Regions from separate parts of the Azonexus caeni genome, predicted to be linked through region 3. Evidence: predicted binding sites of a transcription regulator. Region 3 holds the regulator's gene; each other region holds the start of a gene.
What was found. The regulator FNR, encoded in region 3, switches genes on or off when oxygen is low (the NO sensors DNR and NnrR bind a similar motif). The targets are predictions, from matches to a motif close to TTGANCTAGNTCAA.

Region 1 (7,288 bases), on a different contig from region 3:
GTTCATTCGAGGGCGATCTTCAGGGCCGCAGCCGACGCCCAGGGGGCAAATCCGATTGCGGCGATGGTCATGGCAGCGAGCAGTGATAGGTGTCCTTCCCCCCCGAGACCGGACACCGTCGCATCAACTGCGCCAGCGCCGAATATTAGCACCGGAATGTAAAGAGGGAGAACCAGTAACGACAAAAGTACACCGCCGCCGCGCAGGCCCAGGGTCAGCGCCGCGCCGATGGCGCCGATGCCGGACAGCGCCGGGGTGCCGAGCAGGATGGCGGCGGTCAGCACGAACAGGGCATCACCGGAGAGATCGAACTGGATGCCGAGGACCGGCGCGATCAGCGCCAGCGGCAGGCCGGAAACCAACCAGTGGGCGATCACCTTGCCGGTCACCACGAGGCCCAGCGGGTGTGGCGACAGGGCCAGTTGTTCCAGCGTGCCGTCGCGCAGGTCGTCGGCGAACAGGCGGGGCAACGAAAGCATCGTCGCCAGCAAGGCGGCGACCCACAGCACGCCGGGCGCCAATTGGCGCAGCAGGTCGAGTTCCGGACCGATGCCGAGCGGGAACAAGCTGACCACGATGATGAAGAAGAACAACGCGGAAACGATGTCGGCCTGGCGACGCATGGCCAGCTTCAGGTCGCGGCCGATGACGGTGAATACGATATCGAGCATCTGTCGTCCTCAGCCGATGCGCAGTTCGCGCACCGTGCCGGCGGGAATCGCCACCGGCTGGTGCGTCGTCATCACCGCCATGCCGCCGCGCTGCAGGTGCGCCGAGATCACCCCGGCCAGCCAGTCGACGGCGCCGACATCGAGGGCGACAAAGGGTTCGTCGAGAATCCACAACGGCCGCCGGTCGATCACCAGGCGGGCCAGCGCGACGCGGCGTTTCTGCCCCTGCGACAGGTACTTGCAGGCGAGATCCTCGCGCCCGGCAAGACCGACCTGTTCCAGGGCGTCGATCGCGTCATCCTCGGACAAGGTCTCGCCGGCCAGGCGAGCGCCGGCCAGCAAGTTTTCGAGCGGTGTCAGCTCTTCCTTGATCGCGTTGAGGTGGCCGAGATAACAGAGGGCGGCGTGGTAGTCGTCGCGGTGGCGAGCGATCGCCTCGCCCTGCCAGCGGATTTCGCCGACCTCCGGCGGCAGCAGGCCGATCAGCATGCGCAGCAGGCTGGTCTTGCCGGCACCGTTGCGCCCCTGCAGGTAAAGCAACTCACCCGCTTCCAGCGTGAAGCTCAGGCCTGCGAACAGGCGGCGCTCGCCGCGCACGCATTCCAGATTGTCGGCTTCCAGCATGGTCAGGGCCCGGGATCTATCCGGCGCGTATTATGGACGCGCCAGTGTACCGACAGTTTGCGGTGAATCAAATCGAAAAGAACGGGGGCCGCAGCCCCCGAAACGTGCGCGGTCGAACAGCCGTCTATTTGAACGGCGTCGGACGCGGGGTGGTATCGGAAGAGGGCGGCAGGATCGGCAGCGTGAAGTTCGGCTGCTCGCCGGTCAGGGTCTTCAGGAAAGCGACGATCTTGGCGTTTTCATCCTTGGTGAACTTCTTGCCCAGTTGCAGGCGGCCCATCACATCGACCGCTTCGGTCAGCGTGTTGGCGGCACCGTCGTGGAAGTAGGGATAGGTCATTTCGACGTTGCGCAAGGTCGGCACCTTGAAGTTGAAGCGATCTTCATCCTTGCCGGTGACGGCGGCGCGACCATCCGACATCTTGCCCTTGTACGGCTCGACGATGCCCATCTTCTGGAAGGAATTGCCGCCGACGGCTTCGCCGTTGTGGCAGGCGACGCAGCCACTGTCCTTGAACAGCGCATAGCCTTCCTGCTCCTGCTGGGTCAGCGCCGCCTTGTTGCCGAGCAGCCACTGGTCGAAGCGCGAGTTCGGCGTGACCAGGGTCTTCTCGAATTCGGCGATGGCCAGCGTCACCTGGTCGATGTCGATCTTGTTCTTGCCGAAGACCATCTTGAATTCGCGGACGTAGGCCGGGATCGATTCGAGGACGTTGATCGCCAGCGTATGCGTGAACGCCATTTCACCCGGATTGGCGATCGGGCCACCGGCCTGCGCCTTGAGATCGGCGGCGCGGCCGTCCCAGAACTGGGCCAGGTTGAGGCTGGAGTTGAGCACCGTCGGCGCGTTGATCGGGCCTTGCTGCCAGTGATCGCCGACCGAGGTCGGAATGTTGTCGGTACCGCCCATCGACAGGTTGTGGCAGGTGTTGCAGGACATGATGCCGGACTTCGACAGGCGCGGGTCGAAGTACAGTTTCTTGCCCAGTTCGACCATGCCGACATTGATGCTGGCGGGCGGCTTGATCGGCTGGATCGGTTCGTCGCTGGCGGCCTGCACGGCGCCCTGCAGAGCCATGCCGGAAAGCAGGAGGATGGCGGCGGAAAGGACGGTACGTTTCATTATTGATCTCCCTCGTTGTGAAATTTGCCGGACCATTCTCACCCTCGAGAAATTTGCAAATTTGATCCAAATCAATGGTTTTTATGGGATTTCCCTATAGTAACCATAGGTATCCCCTATAAATCATGAGGGTATGATCCTCAGTCTTAGGAGGAAACCGGCATGACCCTGACCGAACTGCGTTACATCGTGGCGCTTGCCCAGGAAAAGAATTTCAGCCGTGCCGCCGAGCGCTGTTCCGTCAGCCAGCCGACCCTGAGCGTGGCCATTGCCCGTCTTGAGGATGAGCTTGGCGTGCAGTTGTTCGAACGCGGCAAAGGCTTCGTCAGCCCCAGCCTGGTGGGCAGCAAGGTCGTCAAGCAGGCGCAACTGGCCCTCAACGAGGCGGAAAAAGTGCGGCAGATCGCCCAGCGTGGCCGCGACCAGCTCGACGGCCACCTGCGTCTGGGCGTCATCCACACCATCGGTCCCTACCTGCTGCCGCAGTTGATCCATTCGCTGAAGAACATCGCGCCGAACATGCCGCTGGCGATCGAGGAGAACATGACCGCCAAGCTGGCCGACATGCTGCGCGACAACGACATCGACGTCGCCATCATCGCGCTGCCCTTCGACCTGCCCGGGGTGCTGACCCGCCCCCTGTACGACGAGCGCTTCAAGGTCATCGTGCCGCGCGGCCATCCCTGGGAAAAGCGCGCCGCCATTACGCCGGAGGAAGTCGCCGGCGACGAGGTGCTGCTGCTCAAGGCCGGCAACTGCTTCCGCGACCAGGTGCTGGACGCCTGCCCGCAGGTGAGCAGCCCGGAAACCGACATCCGCCTCGGCCATTCGATCGAAACCATCCGCTGCATGGTGGCGTCCGGCCTGAGCGTCTCGGTGCTGCCGGAAAGCGCGCTGCAGGAGCCTTACGGCAACGACATGATCAGCGCCATTCCCTTCCTCGCCCCGGAACCGTCGCGCCGTGTCGCGCTGGCCTGGCGCAGTTGCTTCGTCCGCCCGAAGGCGATCGACGCCTTGCTCGCCGCCGTGCGTGGCCTCGATTCGCCGGCCTACCGCTTGCTGGTCTGACTGCCGATCAGGATTTCGGCCTGCAGTTGCTGCAGCAGTTCGCTCATTTCCCGGCTGGCTTGGTGTAGCGTCTGCCAGGAATCGGCCAGCGACTCCTCGTTGCCGGCCTGCTGCTGGTCGAGCATCAACCGGGCGACTGCATGCAGGCGCTGGTGGATCGGGTCGATCGCCGCGAAGGTCGGGATCTCGCCGTAGCGCTTGCGACCCGCCCCCTGGTACCAGCGTCCGAAGCTGCAGGCCAGGTGATCGAGTTCGATTGACGGCGCGCTGCCCGGCGCTGCGGCGAGGGCATTTTCCAGGGCCTTCATCCAGCGCCGGTGATCGACCTCGGCGATCAGCATCGGCAGGTCCTCGCGCGCCCAGGTGAAGGCCGAGGCCGCCGACCACAGTTCGTCCGGTCGGAATTCCGCCATCCACTGCGGCAGACTCGCCGCCGGCATCGGCCGGGCGATGCCGAAGCCCTGCGCCAGGTCGCAGCCGAGAAGCAGCAGGACGAGGCCGTGCTCGATCGATTCGACGCCCTCGGCGATCACCTGGCGGCGGAAGGCGCGGGTCAGGCCGATCACCCCCTCGACGATGGCAAGGTCTTCCGGGTCGTCGAGCATGTCGCGCACGAAGGACTGGTCGATCTTCAGGATTTCCGCCGGCAGACGGCGGAAATAGGTGAGCGAGGAATAGCCGGTACCGAAATCGTCGAGCGCGAAACTGACGCCGAGCTGGCGACATTCCGTAAACAGTTGGGCGACGCGCCCGACATCCTCGATCGCCGCGGTTTCCAGCACCTCCAGTTCGAGCCGTGACGGATCGAGTTCCGGGTGCGCCGCCAGTTGACGCCCGAGTTCGGCGGCGAAGCCGGGATGCTGCAGGTGTTCGCCGGCGATGTTGATGCTCAGCTTGAGGTCGATACCGGCCGCCGCCCAACTCGACAACTGGTCGAGCGCCGTGGTGATGACCCAGTTGCCGAGGTCGATCGCCAGCTCGTTGCCCTCGATCGCCGGCAGGAACTCCTGCGGCAGCAGCAGGCCGCGTTGCGGATGCTGCCAGCGGATCAGTGCTTCGGCGCCGACCACACGGCCCTGCCGCATGTCGACCTTGGGCTGGTAATGGAGGACAAACTCGCCGGCCGCCAGGCCCTGGCCGATGCGAGTGATGTCCTCGCGGCGACGGCGCGCCCGGCGGTCCTTCTCGGGATCGAACAGGTGGTGGCGGTTGCGCCCGGCCTGCTTCGCCACGTACATCGCCTGGTCGGCGTGGCGGAGCAGGGTGTCGGCATCGGAACCGTCGTGCGGGTAAAGGGTGACGCCGATGCTGGCCGAAATCGTCACGTTCTCGCCGGCCACCGCGAAAGGCTGGGTCAACGACGCGGAAATCCGGCTCAGTGCCTGATCGCACTCGTTGAGGTCGTTGAGCGTGGACAGCAGCAGCACGAACTCGTCACCGCCCAGGCGGGCGACGGTGTCGCCGCCGCGCACGCAGTTGCGCAGACGCTGAGCGACTTCGACCAGCAAACGGTCGCCGGCGGCATGGCCGAAGCGGTCGTTGACCGGCTTGAAACCGTCGAGGTCGAGATAGCAGACCGCCAGCAGGCCGCGATTGCGGGCGGCGTTGGCCATCGCCAGTTGCAGCCAGTCGGCGAGCAGCATGCGGTTGGGCAACTGGGTCAGGGCGTCGAAATGGGCGAGACGTTCGAGACGCTGCTGGTGCTCCTTGAGCAGCGTGATGTCGGAAAAGATGCCAACGAAATGGGTGATCGTCCGCTCGGCGTCGCGCACCGCCGAGATGGTCAGCAACTCGACGAAGATCTCGCCGGATTTCTTGCGGTTCCAGACTTCGCCGCGCCAATGACCTTGATCGCGGATCGCTTCCCACATGTTGCGGTAGAAGGCGGCGTCATGATGGCCGGAATTGAGCATGCCGGCGTTCTGGCCGATCGCCTCGGCGCGACTGTAGCCGGTCAGTTCGCTGAAGGTCGGGTTCACTTCGACGATGTGCCCGGAAACATCGGTGATCATGATGCCTTCGTGGGCGTTGGCGAAGACGCTGGCGGCCAGGCGCAGCCGCTCTTCGGCCGCCAGCCGTTCGCCGACGTCGCGGGCAACGGCGATCAGCGCTGCCTCGCCGTTCCAGTGCCCGTGCACGGCGCGGACCTCGGTCTGCACCAGACGACCGTCGGCAGCCAGCAAGGGGGCCGGACAGGCATTCAGGCGACCGGCGAACATCTCGTCGAGATTGTGCTGCGCCTGCTCGCGCCAGGACGCCGGGTAAAGCCGGGAGACCGGTTCGCCGTGCAGGATGCCCGGCGCGTAGCCGAGCGCCTGGTCGACCACCGGGTTGTAATGGACGATGCGGCCACCGGCGTCGATGACGAAGATCAGGTCGTCGAGCGAGGCGAACAGGCCGCTCAGATTGTCCCGCGACTGCCGCGCCGCCTCGCGGGCTTCGATGCGTTCGAGCGCCATCGCGTACTGACTGACCAGGTGCTGCACCGCCTGGCAGGTGGCGACCGAGATCTGCACGGTACGATGTCCAGCCAGGTTGAGGCAGGCGATCGCCCGACCGTTGACGACGATGGGCAGGGCGATCAGGCAGCGCAGGCCTTCGCCGGCATAGTGCGCGGGATCGATCAGACTGCAGTGATCCTGCTGCTGACAGCAGGTGTGACAACTGCACAGCACCTTGCCGTTGCGGATCAGTTCTGCCTTCGGAGAATCCGCCACGCAGCAACGGGCAGCGGCGACGAACGCGGGCGACAGGCCCTTGTGCACGCGCAGTTCGTAGTCGCCGCCGGCGTTCTGCCAGTAGAACCCGCCGCTGTCGAATTCCGGGTAGCGCAAGGCGAGGTCGAGCATGGTCGCCAGCAGCGCCTCGGGGTCGGCCTCGGTATTCAGGGCGTTGGCCAGATCGCGCTCGATGCCCAAGCGCAACTGCTCGGCGCGGGTGACGCTGATGTCGATCGCGGTGACGATCAGCGCCGGCTTGCCAGCGTACTGCGTGGCGGAAATCTGCAGGCGCACCAGCAGCACCCGGCCGTCGCGGTCGCACCCCCAGAACTCCAGTTCCTGTGGCGCACCGCCGGTAGCCGAGCGGATCACCGCGGCGATCCGGGCCAGGTCGTTCAAGCCCTGGGCAGCCAGGAAGTCCGGCGCATGACCACGCAGTTCCTCGCGCCGGTAGCCGGTCATCCGCTCGGCCGCCGCGTTGGCGTCGAGGCAGCGACCGTCGCCGTCGATGACGAACAGCGCGTCGCCCGCCGATTCGAACAGTTCCCGGAAGGTCTGCTGGCTGCGCCCGAGCTCATCGGCCTGCTGTTGGTGGGCGATCATCAAGGCAGCCAGACGGCTGGCCTGGCGGATGGTTTCGCGGCTGCCGTCGGGCAGGCGACCGGCCTGCTCGCGATAGACGGCAAAGGTGCCGAGCAGGCGGCCGTCGGGACCGAGCAGGGCTTCCGCCCAGCCGGAGGTGACGCCGATCCGGCGGGCAAAATCCCGATAATCGATGCCGCAGGCATTCTCGTGGATGTTCTCGATATAGGCTTCGCCGCGCCGCCAGGCCGCCGTCCCGGACACCCCGACCCCTTCGGCAACCGGCATGTTCGCCAGCAGGGCGCGTGCGTCCTCGGCCAGTCCGGGCGCCGCGGCAACGTGCAAGTGGGCGCCGTCGGCGTCGGCCAGCATGATCGAACAGATGATGCCGGGGACCTCGTGCTCGGCGGAGAGGGCGATCAGTTCGAGCAGGCCGGCGAGCCGTTCGCCGCGCAGCATGCCGGTCATCGCCGCGTTGCGGATCAGCAGCGCTTCGTCGT
Region 2 (7,288 bases), on a different contig from region 3:
GGATAGTCGAACAGGCCAAGCTCGACGACCGGCGGCACGAGGCGCGCGTTATTCATCAGCGAGATGCCACCCGGACGCAGCATGTGCCGCCAGCGCATGCCCTCGGCCGCTTCGAAGCCGAGCAGCACGTCGGCGCTGCCCGGCGTGATCTGCGGCGACAGCACGCGGGGACCGAAGCGCAGGTGCGAGGAAACCACGCCGCCGCGCTGCGCCATGCCGGCGACCTCGGTCTTCTTGGCATCGTTGCCGAGGGCGATCGCCGCCTCGGCGAGGATTTCGGTGGCGGTCATGACGCCCTGACCGCCGATGCCGACGACGAGAATGTTGGTCGTTGCGCTCATGCCTGGCAGCCTCCCTTGGCGAACTGGATCGGCGCGCTCGGCACATAGTGCTCGATCGCCTTCGGCGCACAGGGCTGCAGGCAGAGGCCGCAGCCGGTGCACACCGACGATTCGATACGGACGAAAGCGAGATCGACCTCACGCCCGCTCGCCTTGACTTCCTTGCCGCGCCGCGTGACGTGGATGGCCGGGCAACCGACGTCGATGCAGTTGCCGCAGCCGGTGCACTTGTCCTCATCGACCGCGTAGGGCTTGAGCTTATGGTAGTCCTTGATCAGCACGCAGGGCTGGTCGGTGATGATGACCGAGACTTCGGGCACCTTGACCTCCTCGCGGATGGTCTTGAACAGCACCGGCAGCTGATACGGATTGACCACGTGGATGCGCTCGTCCTTGACCCCCAGCGCCGAAACCAGCTTGGCGAAGTCGATGCGCGGCGCTTCGGCGCCGTGAATGTCGCGGCCGTTGCCCGGGTTATCCTGGCCGCCGGTCATGCCGACGGCGCGGTTGTCGAGTAGCAGGACGGTGACGTTGCCCTTGTTGTACACCATGTCGAGCAGGCCTTGCATGCCCATGTGCAGGAAGGTCGAATCGCCGATCACGGCAACCACGCGCTTGTCCCTGTCGGACTCGCCGCGCCCCTTGTCCATGCCGTGGGCGATGCCCATCGAAGCGCCCATCGAGACGCAGGTATCCATCGCCTGCCAGGGGTGTCCTGCCCCCAGCGTGTAGCAGCCGATGTCGCCGGAGATGTTCAGGTTGCGCACCTGCGACAGCGTGTAATAGACCCCGAGGTGCGGGCAGGCGACGCACATCGTCGGCGGCCGCGGAAAAACCTGCAGGGCAGCAGCGGCCTGGGTTTCCGGCAACGCCTCGCCGAGCAGGCGGGCGATCGCCGGTTTGAGCACGGCCGGCGACAGCTCGCCCTGCAGCGGCAGGATGGCCTTGCCGATCACCGCAATGCCTTGCGCCTTCAGTTCGGTTTCAACCAGCGGCTCGACCTCTTCGACGACAACGACCTGATCGACCAGTGCCGCCAGTTCGCGGCACTTCTCGAACGGCACCGGGCAGGAGAAGCCGAGCTTCAATACCGGCGCGTCCGGGAAGGCTTCGCGCACGTGCATGTAGGCCGGGCCGGAAGCGATGAAGCCGACGCGGCGGTCGCTGCCCGGTTCGATGAAGTTGAGCGGCGAGGTTTCGGCCAGCGCGCGCAGGTCGCGCTCGCGCTGGAACATCAGCGGAATGCGCTTGCCGGCGTTGCCCGGCACCATCACGAAGCGCGCCTGATCCTTGCGGAAGCCGGCACCGACGTGGGCCTGGCGCTCGCCGACGGTGACCAGCGCCTTGACGTGGTTGATGCGCGTCGTCATGCGCAGGATCACCGGCACCTGGAAACGCTCGGACAGTTCGTAGGCTTCGAGCGTCATCGCATAGGCTTCTTGCGAATCGGCCGGCTCGAACACCGGCACGTGCGCGAAGCGCCCCCAGTGGCGGGAATCCTGCTCGTTCTGCGACGACGACAGGCCGACGTCGTCGGCGATGGCAATCACCAGGCCGCCGCTGACGCCGGTCAGGGTCAGCGTCATCAGGGCGTCGGAGGCGACGTTCATGCCGACATGCTTCATGCAGCAGAACGAACGCGAACCGGCATAGGCGGCGCCGATCGCCACTTCCAGCGAGACCTTTTCATTGACCGACCACTCGGCGTAGAGGTCCGGATAGGTGGCGATGACTTCGAGCATCTCGGTCGCCGGCGTGCCGGGATAGGCGGCGGCCACCTTGACGCCGGCTTCCCAGACGGCGCGGGCGACGGCCTCGTTGCCGGACAGGAAGAGACGGCTGGCGGCCGGGGCGGGCATGACTGCTGCCATGAAAACTCCTGACTGAAACAAAAGCCGTTGATTGTAAAGCGCTCGTCGCAAGCTAATTTGATACAGCGCAACTCGCCGGCGATTTGTTTTTTGTTACGTATCTTCAATGCAACGGATCGCCGAACAGGCACAAATTTTATTGCACGATGCGAATTTTGTTTTTACAATGCGCAACACAATCTAGGTGTAAACACGGGGTGTGATCCTCCGTGCAAAGCGTTAAAGTTGTCCGGCTTACCCCGCAGGACAGAATGAAAACCCACGTAGGAGACAAACCATGGCCGAACAGCCGAACAACCTGCCCGCCGACCAGGACCCGCAGGAAACCAAGGAATGGAAGGACGCCCTCGACGGCGTCATCAGCAACGAAGGCGCCGAGCGCGCCCACTACCTGATCGAGACGCTGATCGCTCAGGCCCGCGAGGACGGCATCGACATCCCGTACTCCGCCAATACCGAATACATCAACACCATCCCCGCCGACCAGCAGCCCAAATACCCGGGCGATCCGGACATGGAAATCAAGATCCATTCCTACATCCGCTGGAACGCCATGGCCATGGTCGTGCGCGCCAACAAGGACACCAACGTCGGCGGCCACATCGCTTCCTTCGCCTCGGCCGCCGCGCTCTACGACGTCGGTTTCGCCCATTTCTGGAAGAGCCTCGACCATGAAACCGGCGGCGACCTGATCTTCTTCCAGGGCCACTCGGTCCCCGGCGTCTATTCGCGCGCCTTCATGCTCGGCCGCCTGACCGAGGAGCAAATGGACAACTTCCGCCAGGAAACCGGCGGCAAGGGCATCTCCTCTTACCCGCACCCCTGGCTGATGCCGGACTTCTGGCAGTTCCCGACCGTCTCGATGGGCCTCGGCCCGATCCAGGCGATTTACCAGGCGCGCTTCATGAAGTACCTCGCCTCGCGCGGCCTGATCGATGCCACCAAGGCCGAACAGCGCAAGGTCTGGGCTTTCCTCGGCGACGGCGAGACCGACGAGGTCGAATCGCTCGGCGCCATCGGCATGGCCGGCCGCGAAAAGCTCGACAACCTGATCTTCGTCATCAACTGCAACCTGCAGCGCCTCGACGGCCCGGTGCGCGGCAACGGCAAGATCATCCAGGAACTGGAAGCCGAATTCCGCGGCGCCGGCTGGAACGTCATCAAACTGATCTGGGGCACCCACTGGGATGCGCTGTTCAACCGCGACAAGAAGGGCATCCTGAAGAAGCGCATGATGGAACTGTGCGACGGCGAGTACCAGACCTTCAAGGCGAAGAACGGCGCCTACGTCCGCGAGCACTTCTTCAACACGCCGGAACTCAAGGAACTGGTCGCCGACTGGACCGACGACGACGTCTGGCAACTGAATCGCGGCGGCCACGACATCTTCAAGATCTTCGCCGCCTACAACGCCGCCGTCACCCACAAGGGCGCCCCGACGCTGATCCTGGCCAAGACCATCAAGGGCTTCGGCATGGGCCAGGCCGGCGAAGCGATGAACATCTCGCACCAGCAGAAGAAGATGGACAAGGAGCAGATCGGCCGCTTCCGCGACCGTTTCGCCCTGCCGGTCCCCGACGACAAGCTGGAAGAACTGCCCTACCTGAAGTTCCCGGAAGACTCCGCCGAATACAAGTACATGCGCGAACGCCGCATGGCGCTCGGCGGCTTCCTGCCGTCGCGTCGCCGCAAGGCCGAACCGCTGGCGATTCCGGCCCTGGAAAAGTTCGATGCGTTGCTCAAGGCCTCCGGCGAAGGCCGCGAACTGTCTACCACGATGGCCATCGTCCGCATCATGAACATGCTGCTGAAGGACAAGCAGGTCGGCCGCAACGTCGTGCCCATCGTGCCCGATGAATCCCGCACCTTCGGCATGGAAGGCATGTTCCGCGCCGTCGGCATCTGGAACCAGCAAGGTCAGAACTACGTCCCGGAAGACCATGACCAGCTGATGTTCTACAAGGAATCGAAGGACGGCCAGGTGCTGCAGGAAGGCATCAACGAAGCCGGCGCGATGAGCGACTGGATCGCCGCCGCCACCGCCTACTCGGTGCATGGCGTGCAGACCATTCCGTTCTACATCTGCTACTCGATGTTCGGCCTGCAACGCGTCATGGACCTCGTCTGGGCAGCCGGCGACCAGCGCGCCCGCGGCTTCCTGGTCGGCGGCACCGCCGGCCGCACGACGCTGAACGGCGAAGGCCTGCAGCACGAAGACGGCCACAGCCACATCCTGGCCAACCTGATCCCGAACTGCCTGTCCTACGACCCGACCTTCCAGTACGAAGTCGCCGTCATCGTCCAGGACGGCCTGCGCCGGATGAACGCCGAGCAGGAAGACGTCTTCTACTACATCACGGTGATGAACGAGAACTACGAGCACCCGGAAATGCCGGCCGGTGCCGAGGCCGACATCATCAAGGGGATGTATGCCTTCAAGAAAGGTGGTGAAGGCGACTTGCGCGTGCAACTGCTCGGCTCCGGCACCATCTTCCGCGAAGTCATCGCCGCCGCCGACCTGCTCAAGGCCGACTGGGGCGTCGAAGCCGACATCTGGGGCTGCCCGTCGTTCAACGAACTGGCCCGCGACGGTCAGGACGCCAGCCGCTGGAACCTGCTGCACCCGCTGGAAGAACCGAAGCTGTCACACGTCGAGCAGAAGCTCGCCGGCACGAGCGGCCCGGTGGTTGCCGCGACCGACTACGTCAAGCTGTTCGCCGAGCAGATCCGTCCCTTCGTCAAGCGCCCCTACGTGACGCTGGGTACCGACGGTTTCGGCCGTTCCGACACCCGCGAGAAGCTGCGCCACCACTTCGAGGTCGACCGCCACTGGGTGACGCTAGCCGCGTTGAAGGCGCTCGCCGACGAAGGCAAGATCGGCCGCGAGAAGGTCGCTGCCGCGCTGGTCAAGTACAACCTGGATCCGGCCAAGCCGAATCCGCTGTCGGTTTAAGGGAGGGAGACAGCCATGAGCCAACTCATCGAAGTCAATGTCCCCGATATCGGCGACTTTTCCGAAGTGCCGGTGATCGACCTGTTCGTCAAGGTCGGCGACACGATCAAGGTGGACGACGCGATCGCCACCCTCGAATCCGACAAGGCCACGATGGACGTGCCGAGCACGGTGGCCGGCGTGGTCAAGGAAGTGCTGGTGCAGGTCGGATCGAAGGTCAGCGAAGGTTCGCTGCTGATCAAGGTGGAGGCCGGTGAAGCCGCTGCCGCCTCTCCTGCCGCTGCACCGGCGGCCGCCCCCGCTGCCGCACCGGTCGCAGCCCCGGCCGCCGCCGCTGGCGCCGTCGTCGAAGTGAAGGTCCCGGATATCGGCGACTTCTCCGACGTGCCGGTGATCGACCTCTTCGTCAAGGTCGGCGACACGATCAAGGTCGATGACGCCATCTGCACGCTGGAATCCGACAAGGCAACGATGGACGTGCCGTCCTCGGCCGCCGGCGTGGTCAAGGAAGTGCTCGTCCAGCTCGGCTCCAAGGTCAGCGAAGGCGCGCTGCTGATCAAGGTGGAAACCGGTGCGGCCGCCGCTGCTCCGGCCCCGCAGGCGGCTGCTCCGGCGCCCGCCGCGGCATCGGCCCCGGTTGCCGCCGCTGCGCCCGCGCCGGCCGCTGCCGCCCCGGCGTCGCTGCCGGCGGCCCAGCCGCAGTCGCTGGCGCTCGGTGCCAAGGTCCATGCTTCGCCGTCGGTGCGCGCCTATGCCCGCGAACTGGGCGTCGATCTGTCCAAGGTCGCCGCCTCCGGACCCAAGGGGCGCATCGTCAAGGAAGACCTGACCAAGTACGTCAAGGGCGTGATGTCCGGCGCCACCGCGGCAGCGGCCGCTGCCGCTGGCGCCAGCCTGGGTGGCGGGCTCGACCTGCTGCCCTGGCCGAAGGTCGATTTCAGCAAGTTCGGCGAGATCGAGGTCAAGCCGCTGTCGCGCATCAAGAAGATTTCCGGCCAGAACCTGTCGCGCAACTGGGTGATGATCCCGGCCGTGACCTACCACGAAGACGCCGACATCACCGACCTGGAAGCCTTCCGTGTGCTGCTCAACAAGGAAAACGAAAAGGGTGGCGGCGCCAAGCTGACCATGCTGGCTTTCCTGATGAAGGCTTGCGTCAAGGGTCTGCAGAAGTTCCCGGAATTCAACGCTTCGCTCGACGGCGACAACCTGGTGCTGAAGAAGTATTTCAACATCGGCTTCGCCGCCGACACCCCGAACGGCCTGGTCGTGCCGGTGGTCAAGAACGTGGACAAGAAGTCGGTGTTCGAACTGGCGCAGGAATCCGGTGACCTGGCCAAGCAGGCGCGTGACGGCAAGCTCAAGCCGGCCGACATGCAGGGGGCCTGCTTCACCATTTCCTCGCTCGGCGGCATCGGCGGCACCTACTTCGCGCCGATTGTGAACGCGCCGGAAGTGGCCATCCTCGGCGTCAACAAGTCGGCGATGAAGCCGGTCTGGGACGGCAAGCAATTCGTACCGCGCCTGACCCTGCCGCTGTCGCTGACCGCCGACCACCGCGTCATCGACGGCGCGCTGGCGACCCGCTTCAACGTCTATATCGCGCAACTGCTGGCCGACTTCCGTCGCGTCGCGCTGTAAGGGGGAAGAACCATGAGCAATCTGGTTGAAGTGAAAGTCCCGGACATCGGCGATTTCGACAGCGTGCCGGTGATCGACCTGTTCGTTAAGGTCGGCGACACGATCAAGGTCGACGACGCGATCTGCACGCTGGAATCGGACAAGGCGACGATGGATGTGCCGTCGCCGGTCGCCGGCACGGTCAAGGAAGTGCTGGTGCAGCTCGGCGCCAAGGTCAGCGAAGGCGTTCTGCTGATCAAGGTGGAAGCCGGTGCTGCGGCAGCCGCCGCCCCCGCGCCGGCCGCAGCCGCTGCCCCGGCGGCGGCGCCGGTTGCCGCACCGACGGCCGCGGCCCATGCCGGCAGCGCCGACATCGAATGCGACATGCTGGTGCTGGGCGGTGGCCCCGGCGGCTATTCGGCCGCCTTCCGCGCCGCCGACCTCGGACTGAAGACGGTGATCGTCGAGCGTTATTCGACGCTCGGCGGCGTCTGCCTGAACGT
Region 3 (7,288 bases):
GATCGCCTCCGAGGTGCGCGCCTTGGCCCGCGCCTCGAGCAGCTTGCCGAGCAGGACCAGGGTGATCACCGCCGCCCCGCCCTCGAAATAAACATGCTGCTCGCTCAGGCCGAGGAAAGTCACGACGGTCGAGAAACCCCAGGCCATGCTGGTGCCGAGCGCGACCAGCACGTCCATGTTGGCCCCGCCGCCGCGCAGCGCCTTCCAGGCGCCATCGTAGAAACGCCAGCCGATCCAGAACTGCACCGGCGTCGCCAGCGCGAACTGCAGCCAGCGCGGCAGTTCGTTGTGCATGCCGTGCTCGCCGAACATGAACAGCATCTGGCCGACCAGCGGCAGACTGAGCGCGACAGCGATCCAGAAGCGCCGACTCTCACGCTGGTAAGTGCGCAGTTTCTCGGCCTTTTCCCGCTCGCGCGTCCCGGCATCGACCACGGCAGCACTGAAGCCGGCCTTGGCCACCGCGGCGATCACCGCCTCGGCACCGACCCCGCTCAGGCGCACGCGCGCACGCTCGGCGGCGAGATTGACGTTGGCCTGCATCCCGGGTTGCCGGTTGAGCACCTTTTCCAGGCGCGTCGAACAGGCGGCGCAGGTCATGCCGCCAATCGCGAATTCGACGACCTGCTCGGCGGATTGCTTTTCCATCTCAGCTCGCTTCCAGCAGATAGGGCAAACTCAGCAGGCCATAGACGCCGAAACCGAGCACCAGCAGCCCGGAAGTCCAGCGCACCATCGGCCGCCGCACGAATTCATTGAGCCGCGCCAGCAAGATGCCGGCGAGCAGCAGATTGGGCAGGGTGCCGGCACCGAAGGCCAGCATCAGCAGCGCGCCGCGCTGCGCCGAACCGGCCGCCAAGGCACTGGCCAACGCGCTATAGACCAGGCCGCAGGGCAACCAACCCCACAGCATACCGAGCGGAAACGCCTGGCCAACCCGCGTCGCCGGCAGGAAACGCCGGGTCAGCGGCTGCAGCCGCCGCCACAGCGACTGGCCGAGCCGTTCGGTGAAGGCCAGCGCCCGGGTGACGCCGATCAGGTAGAGGCCGAGCGCGACCAGCATCAGGTTGGCGAAGAGGAAGAGGATCAGCCGCGCCGGCACCTGTCCTTCGAGTCCCAGTCCGGCGGCACCGAGCGCCCCGGCAATTGCCCCGGCAATGGCATAGGAGAGGATGCGACCGCCGTTGTAGGCAAGATGCATCGACCAGCGGGCCGGACTACCCATCGCCAGTGCGCCGACGATGCCGCCGCACATGCCGACGCAGTGCGCACCACCGAGCAGACCAACGAGAAACAGCGCCAGGAAGCCGGAATCAGGCATGGGGCAAGGCTTGCGACAGGAAAGCCCGCAGTGTAACCCGCCCCGGGCCTTCCTGACACGCCGCTCAGATCACCTTGGAGTAACGCGTCCGCTGCCGGTCGGCGCGCAGGTAGCGGTCGAAGGCCATGGCGATGACACGGACCAGCATGCGCCCCGGCGGCAGCACGGTGATCCAGTCGCGTTCGATCTTGAGCAGACCGCCGCGTTCCATCTCGCGCAGATCCTCGATCTCGGCCGCGAAATACTTGTGGAAGTCGATCAGGTGCGAACTCTCGATGCTTTCGATCGACAGCTCGAAATGGCACATCAGCGCCTGGATGATCGAACGCCGCAGGATGTCGTCGGCGGTCAGCTCGATGCCGCGCACCACCGGCAGCATCGGCGCGTCGAGCCGGTCGTAGTACTCGTCGAGCGTCTTGACGTTCTGGTAGTAGGTCGGACCGACCTTGCTGATCGACGAGATGCCGAAGGACAGCATGTCGCAGTCGGCGTAGGTCGAATAACCCTGGAAGTTGCGGTGCAGGCGCCCCTGGCGCTGCGCCACCGCCAGCTCGTCGTCGGGCTTGGCGAAATGGTCCATGCCGATGAAGACGTAACCGGCATCGGTCAGCTTCTTGATCGCCAGCGCCAGGATCTGCAGCTTGGTGTCGGCATTCGGCAGGTCGGCGTCGGCAATCCGCCGCTGCGGCTTGAACAGCCCCGGCAGGTGCGCGTAGTTGTAGATCGACAGGCGGTCCGGGTCCATCGCCAGGACGCGTTCCAGCGTCCGGTTGAAACCCATCACGCTCTGGAAGGGCAGACCGTAGATGAGGTCGATCGACACCGATTTGAAACCGTTGGCGCGTGCCGCGCTGATCACATTGGCCGTTTCTTCCTCGGTCTGCACGCGGTTGACCGCAACCTGCACGCGCTCGTCGAAATCCTGGACGCCGACGCTCATCCGGTTGAAACCCAGTTCGCCGAGCAGCGCCACGGTGGCCGTATCGACCTTGCGCGGGTCGACTTCGATCGAATACTCGCCGCCGTCGAGCAGCTTGAAGTGCCGTCGGGTTTCCGCCATCAACTGGCGCATTTCGTCGTGCGACAGGAAAGTCGGCGTGCCGCCGCCCCAGTGCAGCTGGATCACCTCATGCTCGCCTTCGCTGCCTTCCAGCGCGGCGCTCTGCAGCGCCAGCTCCTTGCCCAGGTATTTCAGGTACTTGGCGCTGCGCCCGTGATCCTTGGTGATGATCTTGTTGCAGGCGCAGTAATAACAGATGGTGTTGCAGAAAGGGATGTGGAAGTATAATGAGAGCGGTCGGCTGATCCCGCCGATGTTGCGCTTGCTGAGCCAGAGAGCGGCAGCCTCGGCGTCGAAAGCCTCGACGAAGCGGTCGGCAGTGGGATACGAGGTGTAGCGGGGGCCGTTTACGTCGAAACGGCGAATGATCTGTGGGTCGAAGACGAGGTTTTCAGTTGCGAAATTCATTGAACATGGCGCCAAGTTTTGGCCCGATTATGTGGGGATGGATCGCATTTCCGGTTGACATGGATCAAGCCAACGCAGGTTGCCAATGCCCAGCCCAATCCCGCTGAATCAGGAGATTTCGCTGACCGTCATCAAGACGGCTTGTTCCAACTGCAACCTGCGGGAACTCTGCCTTCCCTTCGGTCTCAGTCTCGATGAACTGGAGCGTCTCGACGACCTGATTTCGACCCGCCGCCGGATCAAGCGCGGCGATCACCTGTACCGCGCCGGCGAGTCCTTCGACTCGATCTACGCGATCCGCAGCGGCTTCTTCAAGACCGACGTCCTGCTCGAGGACGGCCGCGACCAGGTCACCGGCTTCCAGATGGCCGGCGAACTGCTCGGCCTCGACGGCATCAGCACCGAACACCACACCTGCAACGCCATCGCGCTGGAAGACAGCGAGATCTGCGCGATCCCGTTCAACCGCCTGGAAAGCCTGTCGCGCGAGATCCACAACCTTCAGCATCACTTCCACAAGGTGATGAGCCGCGAAATCGTCCGCGACCACGGCGTCATGATGCTGCTCGGCACGATGCGCGCCGAAGAGCGGCTGGCCGCCTTCCTGCTCAACCTGTCGCAGCGCTTCACGGCGCGCGGCTTCTCGCACGCCGAGTTCTACCTGCGCATGACGCGCGAGGAAATCGGCAGCTACCTCGGCCTTAAGCTGGAAACCGTGTCGCGCGCCTTCTCCAAATTCCAGGAAGAAGGCTACATCGCGGTCCAGCAGAAGCACATCCGCATCCTCAACGTCAGCGGCCTGAAGGCGCTGATGAACCACCGCTGCTGAGCCTAACGGCTCAGCCCGAGCCAGCGGCGCGCACTGCCCGGCGATGCCGGGCGATCCCATTCCGGCTCGTCGCCGAAGCGCTGCTGCAGGAAATCGATGAAGGCGCGCACCTTCAGCGGCAGGTGCCGGTTCGGCAGATGCACCGCGTAAATGAAGCGCTCGACTGGCACGTAGCCGGGTAGCACCTCGACCAGACGCCCGGCCTGCAGCTCGCTGCCGACGATGAAGGTCGGCAGCAAGGCCAACCCCAGCCCGCCCAGCACCGCCTGCGATAGCGCCTCGTCGTCGTTGATGCGCAGCTTGCCCGCCACCGGCACCGAGATGTCGCCGGCCGGACCGCGCAGATGCCAGAAGCCCTGCGTCGTCAGGTAGGTGTAGTCGAGACAGTTGTGCCCGGCCAGGTCCTCCGGCTTTTCCGGTACCCCCCAGCGCGCCAGGTAGGCCGGGCTGCCGCAGATCTTGCGACGGATCGGCGCCAGCCGCCGGGCGACCAGATTGTCGCCGGGCACCGGGGCGATGCGCAGCGCCAGGTCGTAGCCCTCGTCCACCAGATTGACCAGGCGGTCGCTGATCGTCATGTCCACCGACAGCTCCGGGTACTGCAGCATGAAATCGGCCAGCGCCGGTGCCACGTGCAGCGTGCTGAAGGCGACCGGCGCGCTGAAGCGCAGCTTGCCGCGCGGCTCGCGGTGCAGGCTGCCGATCGTGTTCTCGGCCTGCGCCATTTCGTCGACGATGCGGTCGCAATGCTCGAAGTAAGCCTCGCCGACCTCGGTCAGGCTGAGCCGGCGCGTACTGCGTTGCAGCAGGCGAACGCCGAGCGCCGCCTCGAGCCGCGCCACCGACTTGCTGACGCGCGACTTGGAAATCCCCAGGCGCGACGCCGCCCCGGAAAAACTGCGCGCCTTGACCACCTGGGCGAACAGCAGCATGTCGTTGATGTCGTGCACACGCGCTCCAATTGTTATTAAAAAGGAAACAGTCTTGTGCAAAGTCGCCGGCTTATCAAGCCCCGGACTTCCTTTTACCATCCGCAATCCCGCGACACAAAAAACCGATCAACAAAAATCACCAGAAAATTCATATAAATGCAGCAGAACAACCTGATCATCAGGGAGAGCGACTTCGTTCGCCTGATGGCAATCCAGCCGCCCGACGATCTGCGCGACGAGCTTGAGCGCGCCATTGTTATCCCCGACGAATCAATACCAGCCGACATCGTCACGATGGGGTCGCGCGTCCGCTATACCGAACAGGAGACCGGCAACAGCCGCCAGGTCGAGATCGTCTATCCCGACGAGGCCGACCCGGCGGCCAGCAAGGTCTCCGTTTTCGCCCCGGTCGGCGCCGCGCTGATCGGCCTCGGCGTCGGCCATGAAATCGACTGGGACTTCCCCGGCGGCAGCAGCCGCCGGCTGACCGTGGTCGAGGTCATCCAGCCGGCCTCGACCGCAGCACACTGATCAACAAGAACAAAGGGAGCCCGCCGCGTGCGCTACAAGTCATTCGCAGAATTCAATCAACATGTTGCCGCACGAAACCCCGGGCAACCCGAGTTTCACCAGGCGGTCGCCGAGGTCATCGAGAGCCTCTGGCCGTTCATCGAGGACCACCCCCGCTACGCCGAACACGGCCTGCTCGACCGCCTGGTCGAGCCGGAGCGGGTACTCACCTTCCGCGTCTCCTGGGTGGACGATCACGGCGAGGTGCGCGTCAATCGCGGCTACCGCATCCAGCATTCGTCGGCGATCGGCCCCTACAAGGGCGGCATCCGCTTCCACCCCTCGGTCAACCTGTCGATCCTCAAGTTCCTCGCCTTCGAGCAGACTTTCAAGAATGCGTTGACGACGCTGCCGATGGGTGGCGGCAAGGGCGGCTCCGATTTCGACCCGAAGGGCCGCAGCCCGAGTGAGGTGATGCGCTTCTGCCAGGCCTTCGTCAGCGAACTGTTCCGCCACATCGGCAGCGACACCGACGTGCCGGCCGGCGACATCGGCGTCGGCGGCCGTGAGGTCGGCTTCATGGCGGGCATGATGAAGAAGCTCTCGAACCGCGCCGACTGCGTGTTCACCGGCAAGGGCCTGAGCTTCGGCGGTTCGCTGATCCGCCCGGAAGCGACCGGTTACGGCACCGTCTATTTCGCCGAGGAAATGCTCAAGCAGCGCGGCCGCAGTTTCGACGGGCTGCGCGTCAGCGTTTCCGGCGCCGGCAACGTCGCCCAGTATGCGGTCGAGAAGGCGATGGCGCTCGGCGCCCGCGTCGTTACCGTCTCCGATTCGAGCGGCACGGTGGTCGACGAGGACGGCTTCAGCGCCGAAAAACTCGCCGAACTGATGGAGGTGAAGAACCATCTGTACGGCCGGGTCAGCGACTACGCTGCGCGCGTCGGCGCCAGTTTCCTGCCTGGCGAGAAGCCGTGGCGGGTGCCGGTCGACGTCGCCCTGCCCTGCGCGACGCAGAACGAACTCGACGCCGACGACGCCCGTACCCTGCTCGCCAACGGCGCGATCTGCGTCGCCGAAGGCGCCAACATGCCGTCGACGGCAGCAGCGGTGAAGCTGTTCGAAGCGAGCGACGTGCTTTACGCCCCGGGCAAGGCGAGCAACGCCGGCGGCGTTGCCACCTCGGGCCTGGAAATGAGCCAGAACGCGATGCGCCTCTCCTGGCCGCGCGAGGAAGTCGACACCCGGCTGCACCAGATCATGGTCGACATCCACGACACCTGCCTGCGCTACGGCCGCAATGCCGAAGGCAAGATCAGCTACGTCGATGGCGCCAACGTCGCCGGCTTCGTCAAGGTCGCCGACGCGATGCTCGCCCAGGGCGTCGTCTGAACCGCGCTCAGAACTGGTGCTTCAGGCTCACCCCGGCCAGCCAGGCGCGGCCGGGGGCCGGTTCGTAGTAGCGGCCGTTGCCGTCGCCGACCACCACCGAACCGATGTACTCGCGGTCGAACAGGTTGTCGATGCGCAGGAAGCTGCCGACCGAGAAGGCGCCGTAGTTGCGCTCGACGGCGAAGCGCAGGTTGGCAATCGCATAGCCGGGCGCCGAGCGCGCCGCGTTCCGGTCGTCGACATAGACCCGGCTGCGCGCCACGCCTTCGATCGCCGCCTGGAAACCGCTCGCCGCGTGTTTCCAGGCCAGTTCGCCGAACAGTTGCGAGGACGGCACGCCGGGCAGCCGGTTGCCGGCATCGACGACGCCGCTGCTACCGGTATAGGCCTTGTCGAACTCGGCGCGCAGGCCGGTATAGGCGAGCCGGCCGGAGAAGCCGCCGGCCCAGCGGGCGTCGAGAGAAGCCTCGACGCCGCGGCGCAGCGTCCGGCTGGCGTTGATGTAGCTGGTACGGCCGCCAGAGGAAGCGGCAACGACCAGTTCGTCCTTGGTGCGCACTTCGAACAGCGCGACGTCGAGCCGCGCGTTGTCGCCGAGCATGGCCTTGATGCCGGCTTCGAGGTGGGTGCTGGTGGCCGGCTTGAGGTCGAAGCTGAAGGTCGCGCCCGGGCCGGAATAGAACAGCTCGTTCAGTGACGGCGTCTCGAAGCCGCGGGCGACGCTGGCGTAGAGATTGACCGCCGGGGTCAGCGCGTACATCGCAGCCAGCGTCGGCGTCGTCTTCCGGTAATCGACCGAACCGCTGTCGTCGCCGTTGACGCCGACGATGTAGTGG

Region 1: a site for FNR is predicted at 2,480-2,493, ahead of ACLIIZ_RS01430 (cytochrome-c peroxidase). Genes of this name have one in related genera too.
Region 2: a site for FNR is predicted at 2,270-2,283, ahead of ACLIIZ_RS15145 (thiamine pyrophosphate-dependent enzyme). Genes of this name have one in related genera too.

What each region holds. Positions count from the first base shown of each region.
Region 1 covers NZ_JBKJAD010000001.1:324,838-332,125, reverse strand. The annotation lists gene ccmC (heme ABC transporter permease CcmC) at 1-6, opposite strand, end outside; gene ccmB (heme exporter protein CcmB) at 3-671, opposite strand; gene ccmA (cytochrome c biogenesis heme-transporting ATPase CcmA) at 681-1,295, opposite strand; gene ACLIIZ_RS01430 (cytochrome-c peroxidase) at 1,420-2,373, opposite strand; gene ACLIIZ_RS01425 (hydrogen peroxide-inducible genes activator) at 2,581-3,486, shown strand; gene ACLIIZ_RS01420 (EAL domain-containing protein) at 3,468-7,288, opposite strand, start outside.
Region 2 covers NZ_JBKJAD010000017.1:48,754-56,041, reverse strand. The annotation lists gene ACLIIZ_RS15150 (indolepyruvate oxidoreductase subunit beta) at 1-341, opposite strand, end outside; gene ACLIIZ_RS15145 (thiamine pyrophosphate-dependent enzyme) at 338-2,212, opposite strand; gene aceE (pyruvate dehydrogenase (acetyl-transferring), homodimeric type) at 2,490-5,165, shown strand; gene aceF (dihydrolipoyllysine-residue acetyltransferase) at 5,181-6,806, shown strand; gene lpdA (dihydrolipoyl dehydrogenase) at 6,819-7,288, shown strand, end outside.
Region 3 covers NZ_JBKJAD010000007.1:77,510-84,797, reverse strand. The annotation lists gene ACLIIZ_RS09610 (heavy metal translocating P-type ATPase) at 1-648, opposite strand, end outside; gene ACLIIZ_RS09605 (sulfite exporter TauE/SafE family protein) at 650-1,321, opposite strand; gene hemN (oxygen-independent coproporphyrinogen III oxidase) at 1,386-2,789, opposite strand; gene fnr (fumarate/nitrate reduction transcriptional regulator Fnr) at 2,875-3,618, shown strand; gene ACLIIZ_RS09590 (LysR family transcriptional regulator) at 3,621-4,568, opposite strand; gene rnk (nucleoside diphosphate kinase regulator) at 4,707-5,081, shown strand; gene gdhA (NADP-specific glutamate dehydrogenase) at 5,109-6,452, shown strand; gene ACLIIZ_RS09575 (TonB-dependent receptor family protein) at 6,460-7,288, opposite strand, start outside.